Regions from separate parts of the Dactylosporangium sp. NPDC051541 genome, predicted to be linked through region 3. Evidence: riboswitches for the same ligand, from Rfam matches in the RefSeq annotation. Region 3 holds a riboswitch; each other region holds the start of a gene.
What was found. Region 3 has a riboswitch for cobalamin ahead of ACIA8L_RS18250 (VWA domain-containing protein). Riboswitches for the same ligand answer to the same signal wherever they lie in the genome.
Positions count from the first base shown of each region.

Region 1: another riboswitch for cobalamin. It lies ahead of ACIA8L_RS32025 (ribonucleoside-diphosphate reductase subunit alpha); the one in region 3 lies ahead of ACIA8L_RS18250 (VWA domain-containing protein).
Region 2: another riboswitch for cobalamin. It lies ahead of ACIA8L_RS10490 (CbtB-domain containing protein); the one in region 3 lies ahead of ACIA8L_RS18250 (VWA domain-containing protein).
Region 4: another riboswitch for cobalamin. It lies ahead of bluB (5,6-dimethylbenzimidazole synthase); the one in region 3 lies ahead of ACIA8L_RS18250 (VWA domain-containing protein).

Region 1 is NZ_JBITDU010000008.1:60,165-64,369, reverse strand. Features, by position in the region: gene ACIA8L_RS32040 (hypothetical protein) at 1-148, shown strand, start outside; gene ACIA8L_RS32035 (maleylpyruvate isomerase family mycothiol-dependent enzyme) at 145-786, shown strand; gene ACIA8L_RS32030 (ABC transporter substrate-binding protein) at 941-1,867, shown strand; cobalamin riboswitch at 1,826-2,034, shown strand; gene ACIA8L_RS32025 (ribonucleoside-diphosphate reductase subunit alpha) at 2,188-4,205, shown strand, end outside.
Region 2 is NZ_JBITDU010000002.1:525,434-529,638, reverse strand. Features, by position in the region: gene ACIA8L_RS10505 (TIGR03557 family F420-dependent LLM class oxidoreductase) at 1-770, shown strand, start outside; gene ACIA8L_RS10500 (flavodoxin family protein) at 771-1,352, shown strand; gene ACIA8L_RS10495 (CbtA family protein) at 1,349-2,206, opposite strand; gene ACIA8L_RS10490 (CbtB-domain containing protein) at 2,208-2,432, opposite strand; cobalamin riboswitch at 2,466-2,598, opposite strand; gene ACIA8L_RS10485 (catalase) at 2,703-4,205, shown strand, end outside.
Region 3 is NZ_JBITDU010000003.1:881,067-885,271, forward strand. Features, by position in the region: gene ACIA8L_RS18230 (hypothetical protein) at 1-2, shown strand, start outside; gene ACIA8L_RS18235 (hypothetical protein) at 190-567, opposite strand; gene ACIA8L_RS18240 (hypothetical protein) at 643-1,431, opposite strand; gene ACIA8L_RS18245 (hypothetical protein) at 1,552-2,427, opposite strand; cobalamin riboswitch at 2,515-2,643, shown strand; gene ACIA8L_RS18250 (VWA domain-containing protein) at 2,703-4,205, shown strand, end outside.
Region 4 is NZ_JBITDU010000016.1:146,141-150,345, forward strand. Features, by position in the region: gene ACIA8L_RS45695 (TetR/AcrR family transcriptional regulator) at 1-425, opposite strand, end outside; gene ACIA8L_RS45700 (alpha/beta fold hydrolase) at 436-1,359, opposite strand; gene bluB (5,6-dimethylbenzimidazole synthase) at 1,394-2,020, opposite strand; cobalamin riboswitch at 2,059-2,268, opposite strand; gene ACIA8L_RS45710 (TetR family transcriptional regulator) at 2,278-2,844, opposite strand; gene ACIA8L_RS45715 (nuclear transport factor 2 family protein) at 2,932-3,330, shown strand; gene ACIA8L_RS45720 (sensor histidine kinase) at 3,340-4,205, shown strand, end outside.

The DNA.
Region 1 (4,205 bases), on a different contig from region 3:
TACACCCACCGGTCCGCTCACCAACTTGTTCACCGAATCGCCCACCGGTCCGCTCGCCAACTCGTTGAACGATCCGGTCGTCGGTCCGCTCGCCGATTCGCTCGACAATCCAGTCGCCGATCCGGTCATTGCTCAGGAGGCGCTATGACTTCTCTTTGGTCCACAATGGACGACCAGCGGGCGGCCGTGGCCGATCTGCTGGAGTCGCTCACCCCCGACGAGTGGGGGCGGCCATCGCTGTGCGCGGAGTGGACAGTGCGCGACGTCGCCGCTCACCTGACCATGCAGCAATTGTCCGTGCGCGACATGATCGTGCGCACGCCGATCATCCTGCGCGCGAAGGGCGACATGAACCGCGCGATCCGCGACATGACCACCGCGCAAGTGCACACGCACACCGACGCCGAGCTGATCGCGCTCATCCGCGCATCGATCGGTTCGCGCAAACACACAGTCGGCGTCACCCGGTACGAAACGCTCACCGACATCCTCGTGCACACCCAGGACATCGCGCTCCCGCTCGGCCGCACCATCGCCACCCCGCCCGAGGCGGCCGCCGCAGCCGCGACCCGGATGATGACAATGCACTGGCCGCGCCCGTTCCCGATCAAAAAGCGCCTTCGGGGGTACGACCTGATCGCCACCGACACCACATGGCGCACCGGCACCGGACCGCGGATCGAAGGCCCGATGGGCACACTGCTGCTACTCGTGTGCGGCCGCCCGATCGCCCTCGACCACCTCACCGGCGACGGCGTGCAGCCCCTTCGTGCGGCGCTACAGTGATAGCCAGGTGCCCGGTTTCGCTGCTCCCCGCGGCGACCGGGGTCGTCTAGGCCGTTGGCGCGTTGGTGCTGTTCGTGTGTGGCCGCCCGGTCGCCCTTGACCACCTCGCCGGCGGCGGTGTGCAGGCCATGCGTGCGGCGCTACGGTCGTAGGCATGCGCCTGGTTTCGCTGCTCCCCTCGGCCACCGAGATCGTCTACGCCCTCGGGCTCGGCGACGACCTCGTCGGGGTCACGTTCGAGTGTGACGAGCCGGCGGCCGCGCGGCGTGACAAGACGATCGTCGTCGGCGGCAAGGACACGAAGGGCATGACGCCGGGCGACATCGACGCGTACGTGCGCGCGCAGTTCACCGCCGGGGCCGACCTGTACACGCTGCACGCCGGAGCCCTCGCCGCGCTCGCCCCCGACCTGATCCTCACCCAGGACCTGTGCCGGGTCTGCGCGCTGCCGTCCGGGCACGTCGAGGACGCACTCGAGCACCTCGGCTGCCGCGCCGACGTGCTTTCGCTCGACCCGCACACACTCGACGACGTCCTGGACACCATTCGTGCGGTCGGCGAACGCGCGAGTGTGAGCGAACGTGCCGAGGCACTGATCGCGCGGCTGCGGGCCCGGCTGCGCGCGGTCGCGGAGCGGGTGGCCGGACGCGCCCGGCCCCGGGTGCTCGTCGTCGAGTGGGTCGATCCGCCGTTCACCGCCGGCCACTGGGTCCCCGACCTCGTCACCGCGGCCGGCGGCGAACCCGTCGCGGCCCGGCCCGGGCAGCGGTCGGTGGAGACCGACTGGGCCGAGATGGTCGCGGCGCGGCCGGACATCGTGGTCGTCTCCCCGTGCGGTTACCACCTCGACGGCGCCGCCGAGCAGGCCGCCCTGGTCGCCCCGAAGTTCCCCGGCGCGCAGGTCTGGGCCATCGACGCTGACGGCCTCGTCGTGCGGCCCGGCCCCCGCCTGGTCGACGGTGTCGAAGCCCTCGCCGAGATCATCCATCCGCGACACGCCACAACTTCTAGTGGCGTGCATTCGCAGCCGTCCCCATATATGGTGTTGATCGCAGCTGGTTCGGTCGCTCCTCCAGGGTGACCGAGGCAAGAGGGAACCCGGTGCGAATCCGGGACTGCCCCGCAGCGGTGAGTGGGAACGACCGCCGTCATCAGCACTGGGCGCGATCACGCCTGGGAAGCGACGGCTATTAGGCATGCGCTCGACGCCCACGAGTCCGAAGACCTGCCAGCGCGCCGCACACCCGACGTGGGTGCGCGGCGGTCGAAGGCCGCGCGGGACGGCCGACGCCACCAGCCTGGGCCCCAACAGCGGCGTCGGCGCATGCCGCCGCGGGGCACGGGCGGCGTCCCCGCGTGCCCGTTCGACCGTCCACAGTTGAGGGACGAGAGGGAACGCGGATGCGGGTTGATGTGCTGCCGGTCGAAGCCGGCGCGGTTGTGCGCGCGGTCGAGCGCTGGGCGGGTGACCTCGACGAGGTCGACCCGTTGCGCGTCGCGAACCGTACGGTCGGCGGGCTGCCGGCCGGTGCCACCACCGACGAGCGGGACCGGCTGGCGATCCAGACGGCGGCCGAGCTGATCGGCGAGGAGCCGCAGTACTCGCGGCTCGCCGCGCGGCTCCTGGCCGAATACGTGCACCGGGAGGTGCGCGGGCAGGGCGTCACCAGCTTCAGCGAATCGATCGCATACGCGCACCAGCAGGGGCTCATCGGCGACGTGACGAACACGTTCGTGCAGGGCAATGCGCGCGAACTCGACGAGGCCGTGGACGTCGCGAACGACCTGCGGTTCGAGTACTTCGGCCTGCGCACCGTCGCCGACCGCTATCTGCTGCGCCACCCCGAGACCCGGCTGGTCGTGGAGACGCCGCAGTACTGGCTGCTCCGGGTCGCCTGCGGCCTGTCCACGACACCCGCGGAGGCGATCGGCTTCTACCGGCTGATGTCGTCCCTGGCCTACCTGCCGAGCTCGCCGACGCTGTTCAACTCCGGCACCCGGCACACGCAGATGTCGTCATGCTTCCTCGTCGACTCGCCGAAGGACGAGCTCGACTCCATCTACGAGCGCTACCACCAGGTCGCGCGGCTGTCGAAGTTCTCCGGCGGGATCGGCATCTCGTGGTCGCGCGTGCGGGGGCGGGGTGCGCTGATCCGCGGTACCAACGGGAAATCGAACGGGATCGTGCCCTTCCTCAAGACCCTGGACGCCGGGGTCGCCGCGGTGAACCAGGGCGGGCGGCGCAAGGGGGCCGCGTGCGTGTACCTCGAGCCGTGGCACCCGGACGTCGAGGAGTTCCTGGAGCTGCGCGACAACACCGGCGAGGACGCCCGCCGCACGCACAACCTGAACCTCGCCAACTGGGTCCCGGACGAGTTCATGCGCCGCGTCGAGGCCGACGAGGACTGGTCGCTGATCGACCCGACCGACGCGCCGGACCTGCCCGACCTCTACGGCGAGGCGTTCGACACGGCGTACCGGATCGCCGAGAAGCGGGCCGTGCGCACAGTCCGGGCGCGCGATCTGTACGCGCGCATGATGCGCACGCTCGCGCAGACGGGCAACGGCTGGATGACGTTCAAGGACGCGTCGAACCGCTTGTCCAATCAGACCGGTGCACCCGGCAACACCGTGCACCTGTCCAATCTGTGCACCGAGATTGTCGAAGTGAACAGTGACGACGAGACCGCGGTGTGCAACCTCGGCTCGATCAACCTCGGCGCGCACGTCACCACCGACGGCGTCGACTGGGTGAAGCTGCGTGCGACCGTGCGCACCGCGGTCACCTTCCTGGACCGGGTCATCGACATCAACTACTACCCGTCCACGCAGGCGGCGGCCTCCAACCCGCGCTGGCGCCCGGTCGGGCTGGGCCTGATGGGCCTGCAGGACGCGTTCTTCACCCTCGGTATGCCGTTCGACTCCGCCGCGGCGCGGGAGCTGTCGACGCGTGTGCAGGAGGAGATCTTCCTGACCGCGCTGGAGACGTCGGCCGGCCTGGCCGAGCGGTTCGGGTCGCACCCGGCGTTCGCCGAGACCCGCGCGGCCGCCGGCGTCCTGCACCCGGAGCTGTGGGGGACGCCGGTCGAGGGCGAGCGGTGGGCGGCGGTGCGGGCCCGGATCGCGGCGACCGGCCTGCGTAACTCGCTGCTCATCGCGATCGCACCGACGGCGACGATCGCCTCGATCGCCGGCTGCTACGAGTGCATCGAGCCGCAGGTGTCGAACCTGTTCAAGCGCGAAACCATGTCGGGGGAGTTCCTGCAGATCAACACGTTCCTGGTCCGGGAGCTGAAGGCGCGCGGCCTGTGGACGGCCGAGATCCGCGACCAGATCAAGCGGGCTGACGGTTCGGTGCAGGGGATCTCGGCGCTGCCTTCGGAGGTGCGGCATGTGTACCGCACCGCGTGGGAACTTCC
Region 2 (4,205 bases), on a different contig from region 3:
CCCTGAGCCAGGTCGTCACGATCCCCGTCACGACCGCGGTCACCTGCCCGATCCAGCGCATCCACCCGGCCGTCACGGCCCAGGCGGCGGCCACCAGCGCCGTCCTGCACGACGGCCGGTTCGTGCTCGGCGTCGGTACCGGTGAAGCGTTGAACGAGCACGTGACCGGCGCGCGGTGGCCGTCGGCCGGTGAGCGCCTGGAGATGCTGGAAGAGGCCGTCGACGTCATGCGGAAGCTGTGGGACGGCGGGTTCGTCAACCACCGCGGCCCGCACTACGAGGTCGAGCAGGCCCAGGTGTACACCCGCCCGGCGACGCCGCCGAAGGTGTACATGTCGGCGTTCGGCCCGAAGGCCCTGGACCTCGCCGGCCGGATCGCCGACGGCTACATCCTCACCATGCCCGACGCGGACCTCGTCAAGGGCTTCCGCGCGGCCGGCGGCGGCGACAAGCCGGTCCAGGGCGGCTTCAAGGCCAGCTACGCCGCGACGGAGCAGGAGGGTGTGAACATCGCGCACCGGCTGTGGCCGAACTCCGGCCTGCCCGGCGAGCTGTCCCAGGTCCTGCCGTCGCCGAAGCACTTCGAGCAGGCGTCCCAGCTGGTCACGAAGGAGCAGGTGGCCGACGCGATCGCCTGCGGCCCCGACCCGCGCAAGCAGGCCGAGCAGCTCAAGGCCTACGAGGACGCCGGGTTCGACGAGGTCTACGTGGCCAACATCGGGCCGAACTACGCCGAGCTCATCGACCTGTACCGGAAGGAGTTCCTGTAGATGCGCGCCCTCGTGCTCGTCTGCTCCCTCAAGAAGTCACCGGCCCCGTCCAGCTCGGAGCTGCTCGGCCGGGAGATCCTCACCGCCCTGGCCGACCACGACGTCGACGGCGAGGTCATCCGCGTCGCCGACCACGACGTGAAGTACGGCGTCACCACCGACGAGGGCGACGGCGACGCCTGGCCGGAGATCCGCACGAAGCTGCTCGGCTCCGACATCCTGGTCATCGCCACCCCGATCTGGATGGGCCAGCCGGCGTCGATCTGCAAGGTCGTCCTCGAGCGCCTCGACGCCGAGATCGGCCAGCCGACGATGCACGGCAAGGTCGGCGTCGTCGGCGTGGTCGGCAACGAGGACGGCGCCCACCACGTCACCGCCGAGGTCTTCCAGGCCCTCAACGACGTCGGCTTCACGATCCCGGCGGGCGGCGGCACATACTGGGTCGGCGAGGCGATGGGCAAGCTCGACTACGCCGACGCCGGCCCGAAGCCGGAGACGACCGGCGCGGCGACCAAGACGTTGGCCGCCCACGCCGCTCATCTCGCCAAACTCCTGGCCGACAGCCCCTACAAGGACGACTAGACGGCGGCGGTGGTCGGCTCCTCCACGCGGATCGGGCGGTGGCCCAGGAGCCGCTCGGCCAATGGGGCGAAGGTCAGGCCGATCACGGTCCACAGGAGCAGTTGCGCGCCGAGGGAGTAGAGGCGGAACTCGTAGAGCAGGTCCGCGTCGAAGCCCGGGAACACGATGTCGCCGGCCTCGTTGCGCAGGGGCAGCGGGGTTTCGGAGGCGTGCCGGCCGTAGTCGGCGACGTTCGTCGGCAGGTCGCCGAAGGTCGGCAGCAGGAAGCCCAGGACCCCGGCGGCCACGACGAACGCGGCGCCGGCGAGCACCGTGGCGGTCCAGGTGCCGAAGCGCGGTTTGAGGCGCTGGCCCAGGACGACGGCCAGGATCAGGAACGCGATCGAGGCCAGGACCATGATGAGGTAGTACGCGCTGCGCTGGCCGATGGTCTCCTCGTGGCCGACCGCGGGCGGGTTGGCCGGGTATTTGAGGAACGGCACGAAGGCGAGCGTCAGGAAGCCGGCCCCGGCCAGGGCGACGGCCAGGTTGCGGGGGCGCAGGTTGCCGACCCGGCCCAGGCAGATCATGTAGGCGACGGCGAACAGGGCGCCCATGGCCAGGCCGAACAGGAGCATGCCGACGCCGATGCCGATGTTGCCCTGCACGGTCCGGCTGAACAGTTCGGCGCCGTGCTCGTCGGCGCCGCCCACGCCGGCGGCCGAGTCGAGGGCGTGCTGGGCCTCGTCGCGGCCGCCCTCGTAGTCGATGGCCCGCTGGATCAGCGGCTCGGCGAAGATGCGGGCGAAGACGAACGCGACGAGGCCCGCGGCGAGCCCGGCGAGGGCGCCGCGGAAGATGATGCGCTTCTCCATGTCAGTGGCAGGGGAAGCCGAGGAAGTGCCGGCCGTCGTGCACGAACTCGTGCACGTGGGCGTCGGCGCCGAAGACCGAGACGGCGCCCTGGTCGATGCCGATGAAGTAGTAGAGCAGGGCGGCGAACGCGGCGGTGCCGACCAGCCAGACCAGCGACCGGGACAGCGGGATGACGACCGGCGTCGCGACGGCGGCGGGCGCGGGGGTCGGTGACGATACGCTCATGTGGAGCCTCCTTCAGGGATCTTGCGTCCCTCTAGTGCAGTGGCAGTTGACGGCGGAGGGTCTGACTCACCGCTCACCTCGGGGTGTGCGACTCACAGTGGCGCGACCGTGCCGGGCTTTCACCGGCTTCCTGTCGCCGTCAAGTACCGCCGACGCTACGGGCAGCGACCGTCGGCCGTCAATCCGCAGGCCCGGCCAGTGCCGCGATTCACGATCTTGATCGATCGGGTGGATTGTTTTGCCCCGATCCGCCCGGGTACCGGCGGCCATATGGAATCTCGCAAGCCAACCGAGGTGGTCAAGGATGTCGTCGAGGCCGCGGCCGCCAAGGTGACCGATGCGCTGACGCCCGATGTGCCCGGCAAGCCGGGCAGTGTCACGCCGTCCTTGACCGAGCCGACCGACCCGACCGGCCCGCCGCCGCCGTCCAAGGAGCAGGGAACCCCGGAGACGGTCAGCCCCACCGGGGCGAAGACCGGGGCGCCGCCGATCAGCAACGCGCAGCAGGGCGAGTTCCTCACCACGTCGACCGGCACCCGCCTGCGCGACACCGACCACTCGCTGAAGGCCGGGCCGCGCGGCCCGATCCTGATGCAGGACCACCACTTCCGCGAGAAGATCACGCACTTCGACCACGAGCGCATCCCCGAGCGGGTCGTGCACGCCCGCGGGACCGGCGCCCACGGCTATTTCGTGGGGTACGGCACCGCCGCCGACGTCACCACGGCGGCCTTCCTGGCCAAGGACGTGCGCACCGACGTCTTCGTCCGCTTCTCCACCGTGCTGGGTTCGCGAGGCTCGGCCGACACGGTGCGCGACACCCGCGGCTTCGCCACGAAGTTCTACACCGAGGAGGGCAACTTTGACCTCGTCGGCAACAACATTCCGGTGTTCTTCATCCAGGACGCGATCAAGTTCCCGGACATCATCCACGCCGGCAAGCCGCACCCGGACCGCGAGATCCCGCAGGCCCAGAGCGCGCACGACACGTTCTGGGACTTCGTGTCGCTGCACACCGAGGCCCAGCACCACACGATGTGGAACATGTCGGACCGGGGCATCCCGCGCTCGTACCGGATGATGGAGGGCTTCGGCGTCCACACCTTCCGGCTGGTGAACGCGGCCGGGGAGACGGCCCTGGTCAAGTTCCACTGGAAGCCCAAGCTCGGCGTGCACTCCCTGACCTGGGAGGAGGCGCAGCTGATCGCCGGGGTCGACCCGGACTACCACCGTCGCGACCTCTACGACGCCATCGAGGCCGGCGCGTTCCCGGAGTACGAGCTGGGCCTGCAGGTCTTCCCGGACACGCCGGACGAGACGTTCGCCGGGGTCGACCTGCTCGACCCGACGAAGATCGTGCCGGAGGAGCTCGCCCCGGTGCAGCCGGTCGGGCGCATGGTGCTGGACCGGACCCCGACGAACTTCTTCGCCGAGGTCGAGCAGAGCGCCTTCCACCTCGGGCACCTGCCGCCCGGCATCGACGTCACCAACGACCCGCTGCTGCAGGGCCGGCTGTTCTCCTACGTCGACACCCAGATCACCCGGCTGGCCGGGCCGAACTTCAACCAGATCCCGATCAACCGGCCGCACGCGCCCGTCAACGACATGCTCCGCGACGGCTTCCACCAGCAGGCGGTGCACGGCGGCGTGGCACCGTACCGCCCCAACTCCCTCGACGGCGGCAACCCGTTCCCGGCCGGCGCCGACCAGGGCACGTTCGCGGACCTGCCGGTGACCGTCACGGAGGCGCCGAAGGTGCGGGCCAACCCGGCC
Region 3 (4,205 bases):
GACACATCGGCGCAAGTGCGTGCCAAGTGGCCGCCAAGTCCGGTGGTGCAAGCTCATGCCAGCGCCACCGAAGAGGGCCCACCGCAAGGAGTCCTTGCACCACCTAGCTCGAGCTCGCGCTCGGTCCATATAGATATCTGAGCCAGCCCGGCGACACCCTTTCCTCCCCCGGTGTCGCCGGGCTCTCAGTTACTTCGCCTGGCCGCACGTCGCCTGCACCCGCTGGGTCAGCCGGTCGGCGAACGCCGGGTCGCTGATCACCCGCTGCTGGAACTGCTCGACCTGCGCCGCCGTGAGGTCCGTGTAGAGCGGCTGGGACGCGTACGCCGAGGCCATCGCGGCCGGGTCCGTGTACACCTGCGACTGCACCGAACACAGGTGCTGCGCGGTCGCGTCCAGGAAGGTCGTCTCGGGGCGGTCGGCCGCGGTCGCCGACGCCTTCGGAGCCTTCATCTCCTGGTTGGTGTTGTCCGGCCCATTGTTCGACGCTGACTTGCCACACGCGGAAATGCCCGCCGCCACGACGGCCAGGGTGGCCGCGGCGAGCAGGGCCCGGGAGCGGATCATCGAGTGTTGCCACCTCTCTGTGGACATGACGGCGGGCCGGCCGGTGCCGAGGCGACACCGACCGGCCCGATGCCGTTAGGCGACGACGAGCGTGAGCTCGTTCGTGTCGGTGGTGCTGCCGTACTTGAGGCTGACCGTCAGCTTGTAGGTCCCGGCGGCCACGTTCGTCGCGTCGAACTTGACCGCGGCGAAGTCGTCGGTGCCCACGGCCAGGCTGCTGCCCTTGCTCAGGGACGTGAAAGTGCCGGTGTTCTGCGGGTAGCTCACGACCAGGCCGGTCGGCCCACCGGAGACCGTCACCTGCAGGTTGTCCACGCCCGCCTTGCGCGACTGGAAGACCAGCTGCGACCAGACCGGGGTCGCCTTGGGCACGGTCACCTGGGTCGTCTTCTGCACCACGGCGTCACCGGAGACCGACACCACCGGGAGCGTCGCCGTGACCGAGCCGGTCTTGGCGGTACCGGTGCAGTCCGTCGCCCCGTCGGCCTTCACCGTGTAGGAGTAGCTGAGCTTCAGCGGCACCAGGGCGAGCAGGGTGTTGGAGTTCATCGTGACGTTGAACGCGGCGTAGTCCAGGTGCCCGGTGGCCAGCGAGTCGCCCTTGGACAGGGAGCTGTAGGTGGCGGTGTTGGTCGGGTACTTCACCGTGACGCCCGTGCCGCTCGCCGTGACCTTCACGTTGCAGATGTCGTCGCTCGCCGCCCACATCGTGCCCACCCAGCCCGTCTGCCCCGGCAGCATCGGCGCGAGCACCGGCACCACCAGCCCGAGCTCGGGCGTCGCGGCCGCGGCGGGCGTCGCCGCCGGGAGGATGGCGGCCGCACCGGCGGCGCAGGCGAGGGCGATGGAGGCGGAACGGCGCATCGGAGGGGTCCTTCCCAAGATGACTTGCTGTCGAGTGGCTGATCGGCGCGGCGGCCGGGCGGTTGAGCGAAGGCCGTGGTTCGGAACCGGTCCGTCGGGGCTCAAAACCGGTGCGGGAAGTCAGCTGCTCAGAGCGACCCACGACTCGTACTGGTGGACCGCGATGCCGGCGAACGCCGGGTAGCGCTGGGCGGCCGTGTCGACCGCCGACAGGGTCTTGTGCAGCTGCGCCTCCGTGGTGCCGTGGAAGCTGCAGTAGGAGCAGTCGCCGAGCGCCTGCGTCTCCGCGCCCAGCCGCACCGGTTTGGCCAGGGCGCCGGCCCGCCGGAGCAGGTCGTCGGCGACCCCGACGATCGAGTTGGCGCCGGTGGCGGTGTTGCGGTAGCTCATCACCGTGATCCCGGCCACGCGGGCGAGCACGGCGTCGGCGAGGTTCTGCCCGTCCGTGAGCGTGACCGTCGGCAGCCAGAACGGCACGTCGGCCTCCACCGGCAACTCGGTCGCCGCCGACATTTGCTGCAAAAGCGCCAGATATGGGGGTACCAATGCCGCCTGATCTGTTTGCCAGGACGGCAGCAGATAGGGCTCCACGTCCACGTGCAGGGCGTGGAAAAGGCCCGCCGCCGCGGCGCTGTTCGCCCAGGTCAGCGCGGTGGCATGGTCGTTGGTCCAGGACGGGTCGCCACCGAGCGCGTCGAGCATGATCCCGGCCTCGTCGCACAGGCGCTTCAGCGTCGCCAGCCGTTGGAGCTCGGCCGGGCCGGCCGCCGGGTCGTAGTACGCGAACAGCGCCCGCACCCCGTTCGCGGCCGCCCACTCGACCACCGGCCGCGGCGGCTCCGGCTTCCACAGCCACATGGCCCGCGTCCCCGGCGGCGCGACCGCGGTCTCCGGGGCCAGGCCCGGCAGCCGCAGGGGTGTGGCCGCGATCAGCGCGATCCACACGAGGAGCACGCAGAGCCCGGCCTGGGCGGCCGAGTCGAGGACGCGCCGCATATCCGCATCATCGGCCGGTCGTGGGGCATTGTGAGGGTCACGTTGACGATCCGGGGCCGGTGGGACAGGATTGCGCTGCGGTATGTGGAGGAACCCGGTGCGATTCCGGGACGGTCCCGCCACTGTGACCGGGGAGTTCGCACCTCAGCGCACGGACCACGGCCGGCGACGGCGGGAAGGTCGAGGGGCGGCGGCGATCCGGCAGTCAGGAGACTCCGGCCGCTGCGATACCAAGCCACCTCGCGGGCGCGGACCCGCCGAAGGGAAGAGTGCCCGTGACCCCGCCATACCCGTTCTCGGCCGTCGTCGGCCTGGCCGACCTGCGCCTGGCACTGCTGCTCACCGCCGTGTCACCGGCCATCGGGGGCGTCCTCGTCCGCGGCGAGAAGGGCACCGCCAAGTCGACCGTCGTGCGCGCCCTGGCGTCGCTGCTGCCCGACATCGACGTCGTCGCCGGCTGCCGCTTCGCCTGCGACCCGGCCGGCCCCGACCCCGACTGCCCCGACGGCCCCCACACCGTCGACACCGCGCTGACCTCGATTCCGGACGATCCCGGCCTGCCGACCGTCACCGTCGGCGTTGAGCTGGAGCTGGACGCCGTCGGGCCGGGCTCCCAGCGGCGGCGCTCGGCGCTGGTCGAGCTGCCCGTGGGCGCCACCGAGGACCGGGTCGTCGGCACGCTCGACCTGCAGCGGGCCCTCGGCGACGGGGTCAAGGCCTACGAGCCGGGCCTGCTCGCCGCGGCCAACCGCGGGGTCCTCTACGTCGACGAGGTCAACCTGCTCCCGGACCACCTCGTCGACCTGCTCCTGGACGCGGCCGCGATGGGCCGGGCCCACGTCGAGCGGGACGGCGTCTCGGTCAAGCACGCGGCCCGGTTCCTGCTCGTCGGCACCATGAACCCCGAGGAGGGCGAGCCCCGCCCGCAGCTCGTCGACCGGTTCGGCCTGGTCGTCGGGGTCGCCGCGCCGCAGGAGGCCGCACCGCGGGCCGAGGTCGTGCGCCGCCGGCTCGCCTACGAGCTCGACCCGGCCGCGTTCGCCGCCCGCTACGTCGCCGAGGACGCCGCCCTCGCCGAGCGGATCGTGATCGCCCGTTCGCGGCTGGCCGCGGTGTCCCTGCCGGACAAGGAGCTGGACCGGATCGCGAGGATCTGCCTCGCGTACCGCGTCGACGGCCTCCGGGCCGACATCGTGGTCGCCCGCACCGCCGTCGCGCTCGCCGCCTGGCACGGCCGGACCGTCGTCACGAAGGCCGACGTGCGCGACGCGGCCCGCCTCGCGCTGCCGCACCGCCGCCGCCGTGACCCCCTCGACCCGCCGGGCGCCGACCGCGACCGCCTCGAAGAGGTCCTCGAGCAGGAGGCTGGCCCCGACGACGACCCGCCGGACGGCGACGGCCCGCCACCACCGGACGACGGCCCCGACCCCACGCCCGGCCCGCTCGACAATTCGGATATGTCGGAATCGTCGGCGCCGCCGACCGTGCCGGAGCAGTCCGGGCCGCCGCCCGGGCCGGTCGATCCGCCCTCGCCACCCGTGCAGCGGCCACCGGTCGAGACCGACTCATCCGATAAGTCCGACTCGCTGCGCGAGTCTGACTTATCGGATTTATCGGATATGCCCGGTGTTAGCGCGCCGGGACAGCTGGCGTTCGCCGGGCTGCCGTACAAACCGAAGCTGCTCACCATCGCCGGCCGGGCCAACCGCCGGCCGGGCTCCCACGCCGGGCGCCGCTCGCCCGCCGTCTCCCGGCACGGCCGGGTCGTGCGGTCCCGG
Region 4 (4,205 bases), on a different contig from region 3:
CCGGACCGGCCGAGCGCGCCGAGGGCCCGGTCGGCGACGCCGAGGACGGCCGGGCTGTAGGCGGGCCGGGTCGCGACCAGCGGCACGACGTGCGGGTGCCGCCGCAGCACGTCGTACAGGCCGCGGGCGAACGCGGCCAGGATGTTGCGCCACCCGCCGTCCGGCCCGTCGATGTCGACGTCGAGCTCCGCGTAGGCGGCCTCGATGACGCCGTCGAACAGGGCGCCCTTGTTCGGCAGGTGGTGGTAGAAGGCCATCGGGTTGACGCCGAGCTCGGCGCCGAGCTTGCGCATCGACAGCCCGGCGGGCCCGTCGCGGTCCAGGATCGCCAGCGCGGCCCGCACGATGTACTCGCGGGTGAGCGCCGGGCGGACCGGCCGGCCGGTGGCGTCGGTGGCCAGGGGGCGCTTCGCGGCGGGCGGCATGCCGTCGACCCTAACCGGCGAGGATCGCGCGCAGTGCGGCCGTCCACGGCCCGGCCCGGTCGAAGTAGGAGGTGTGGTGGCCGGGCATCGTCACCGCCTCGGTGCCGAGCCGTTCGGCCAGGACCAGTGCGGGTCGCCCGTAGTAGCGCCCGGCGGCCCGGGTGATGGCGCCGACGGCGAAGACGACCGGCACGCCGGCGAGGGCGGCGAGGTCCGGCTCGTAGTGCACGAACGGCCGCATCTCCGTGCGGACGAAGAACGGCTGGTTCGCACCGACCCGATCGCCGAACCCGGCCGGGTGCGCGGCGTAGGCGGATACCGGGATGCCGGTCGTCAGCGCGAACACGAACATCCCGGCCGCCGCGCCGCCGACGCGGGTGATCGGGCCGGTGATGGCGTCGAACACGCCGAGCCAGCGGTCCCGGTCCGGCAGGACGGTGAGAACCGGCGGCTCGTGCGCGACAACGGCGTCGACGGCGGCCGGGAAGGCCCGGGCCACCTCCAGGGCGATCGTCGCCCCGCCACTGTTGCCGAACACGAGCGCCGAGGAGTGCCCGGCCGCGCCGAGCACGGCGACGGCGTCCGCGGCCTGCTGCGTCACGTCGAACCGGCCCGCGTTGCGCCCGGTGCTGCGCGAGTTGCCGCGCCGGTCATAGGTGATGACCTCGAACTCGTCCGCGAGCAGCGCCGCCGGGTAGGTGTAGAACCCGGCGTCGCCGCCCCCGCCGGCGATCATGAGCAGCGGCGTCCCGCTCCCGCGCACCTCGTAGTAGAGCTCGTCCCCGTCGGCGCTGGCCCGCCCGGTGCGCACCGGCACCCGCTCCGCGAGGGCGGCCACCCGGGCCAGCTCCTGCGCCGGGGACCGCCGCGGATTGCCGCCGAACATGCCACCAACGCCCCGCACGACAGCCCCGGCCACCGCCCAACTCGTCATACGCCGTATAGTAGCTATACGACGTATAAACGCGCTAGCCGCCCCAGTGGTTCTCGTGGCGGACCTGGTCGAGGGGTGCGCGGCGGCGCCAGCCGTGCCGCTCCAGGTCGGGCACGTCGGCGAGGCGGCTGACCGGGCCGAGGCAGAGCCACGCCACGGGCCGGATCGCGGCCGGGATGCCGAGCAGGTCGCGGAGGAACTCCTCGCGGTAGAAGGACACCCAGCCGACCCCGAGCCCTTCCGCGGTCGCCGCCAGCCAGAGGTTCTGGATGGCCAGGCACACCGAGTACAGCCCGGCGTCGGCGATCGCGTGCCGCCCGAGGACCGCCGGCCCGCCCCGCGCGGCGTCGTAGGTGACGACCACCGACAGCGTCGACTCGAGCACCCCGTCGATCTTGATCCGGGCGAACCGCGCGGCCGCGTCGCCGTCGAGGGTCGCCGCGAACACGTCCCGCTCATGGGTCACGTGCTCGTGGAACGCCGCCCGCAGCTCCCGGTCGCGGACGACGACGAAGTCCCACGGCTGGGTCAGGCCGACGCTCGGCGCGGCGTGCGCGGCGGCCAGCACCCGATCCAGGGTGGCGGCGGGCACCAGGGCGCCGGTGAACTCGCCGCGCACGTCCCGGCGGCGGTTGATGATGTCATACAGGTCATGCGTCATGGGCAGGCTCCCGCTGCGCTCCGGCCCCGGGGCGGTCCCGGGGCACTCAAGCGCGAGGCCGGTCTTCGGACTCCCGGATCAGCACCAGACCACCCGCCTTCCCGGCCCCCTGCGGAGGGCCAGTGGCTACGCGAACGCGTGTGGGTGGCGGCTCCCCGGTCACCGCGGCGGGCCCGTCCCGGATTCGCACCGGGTTCCCAGATTCTCCCCGCCGTCGCCGGCCGGGCACCTCGCATCAGTACATGCCGGTCGGGACTCTACCCGCGGCCCGCCTCCGGGTCGGCGGCCAGGGCGGCCACGCACGGCCGGAGCAGCTCGACGATCCTCGCCGGGTCGGCGGTGGCGAGCTCGTCGGAGCGGATCAGATGGCGGGAGGCGGTGATGCCGAGCATGATCGCGCTGATGATGGCGGCCCGCAGGCCGGCGTCGTCGGCGGGGATGGCCTGGGTGATCTGGCTCTGGTATCGGGCCGCGCCGCCGCGGACGGCTTCGGCCGCCTCCGGGTTGGTCAGGACCGAGCGGAGGATCGCGAGGGAGGCGGCCGGTTCGTCGGTCAGGCGGCCGGCCAGCGCGGCGAGGATCTGCTCGGAGGCCGGGCCGGGCGACTCGGCGAGGTCGGGGACGGGGGCGGTGTCGATGACCCGCCGGAACAGTTCCTGTTTGGAGCCGAAGTAGTAGGTGACCAGACCCGCGTCGACGCCCGCGGCGGCGGCCACGGCCCGGATGGTCGCCCGGTCGTATCCGTCGGCGAGAAAGATGCCGGCGGCGGCGGTGAGGATCCGCGCCTCGGTGTTCCGGCGCTGCTCGGCCCGAGGTGTGGTCATTGCCGGACTCTACCGGTGTTGCCACGCGGGCGGTCCCGCCCTACAGTCGTTTCATTGGACGCATGTCCAATGAAACGGGGAGGCCGCATGTTGACCGATGTCCTGGCCCGGCGCCGCGAGCTGATCCTCGGCGGAAACGCCGACGGGTTCGCCGACCTGTTCGCGGCCGACGCGGTGATCGAGATGCCGTTCGGCGGGCCGCCCGGCGCCCCCACGCGGCTGGCGGGCCGCGAGGCGATCCGCGCCTACTCGCGGCAGGTCATGGCCGCACCGCTGCGGCTGGAGGAGTACGAGGTCACGACACTGCACCGGGCGGCGGACCCGGAGGTGGTGATCGTCGAGATGCGCACGTCGGGGGTCGTGACCACGACCAACCGGCCGTTCACCGCGATCGCCGTGCAGATCCTGCGCATCCGTGACGGGCGCATCGTGCACGTCCGCGACTTCCCCGATCCCCGCGGCCTGCAGGGCGCCCTCGGCGATTAGGGTGCGGGGGTGCGTCGCGTGGCTCTGCTCCTGCTCAAGGTGCCGGCGGTGGTGCTCGTCCTGCTGCCGCCGCTTGCCCTCACGCACCTGTACGGGGCGCTCACCTTTCCGGCGCTCGTCGCGCTCGTCGCCGGGAGCCGGGGGCTGGCGCAGGTCAGCCGCCGGTTGCAGGGGATCGAGCCGCCATATCCGGTGCGGCCGCAACTGCGGAAGGCCGAGCTCGGATGGTACTTCACCGGCTACGACTACCACCGTCAGCGCCCGATCGCGGTGCTGTCGCTGTGGTTCAACTGGATCGGGCGGGACCCGGCGACCTGGCGGGACCTGGCCTGGCTGGTCACCGACCCGCTGGTCGGGACCGTGCTGCTGCTGACCGCGCCGCTGCCGCGCCACGCGCGGTGGACGAAGGTCCTGCTCGGCCCCAACCGGCTGAGCGTTCGGGTCCGGGAGCTCGCCGACAGCCGCGCCGAGGCCCTCGACGCGCAGGCGGCCGAGCTGGAGCGGATCGAACGCGACCTGCACGACGGGGCGCAGGCGCGGCTCGTCGCGATCGGGCTCACGCTCAGCATGGCGCAGCGGGCGCTGCGGGAGCGGCCCGACGACGCCGACGCGCTGCTGAGCGAGGCCCGGGCGACCGCGTCCGACGCGGTGCGGCAGCTGCGGGACCTCGTCCACGGGATCCGGCCGCCGGTGCTGACCGAGCGGGGGCTCGTCGACGCGCTGCGGCTGCTGGCCATCGAGCATCCGCTGGCCGTCGACGTGGTGGCCGACGTGCCGGGGCGTCTGCCGCCGCCGCTGGAGTCGGCGCTGTACTTCGCGGCCTCGGAGCTGCTGACGAATGTGGCCAAGCACGCTCAGGGCAGTACCGCGGCGAT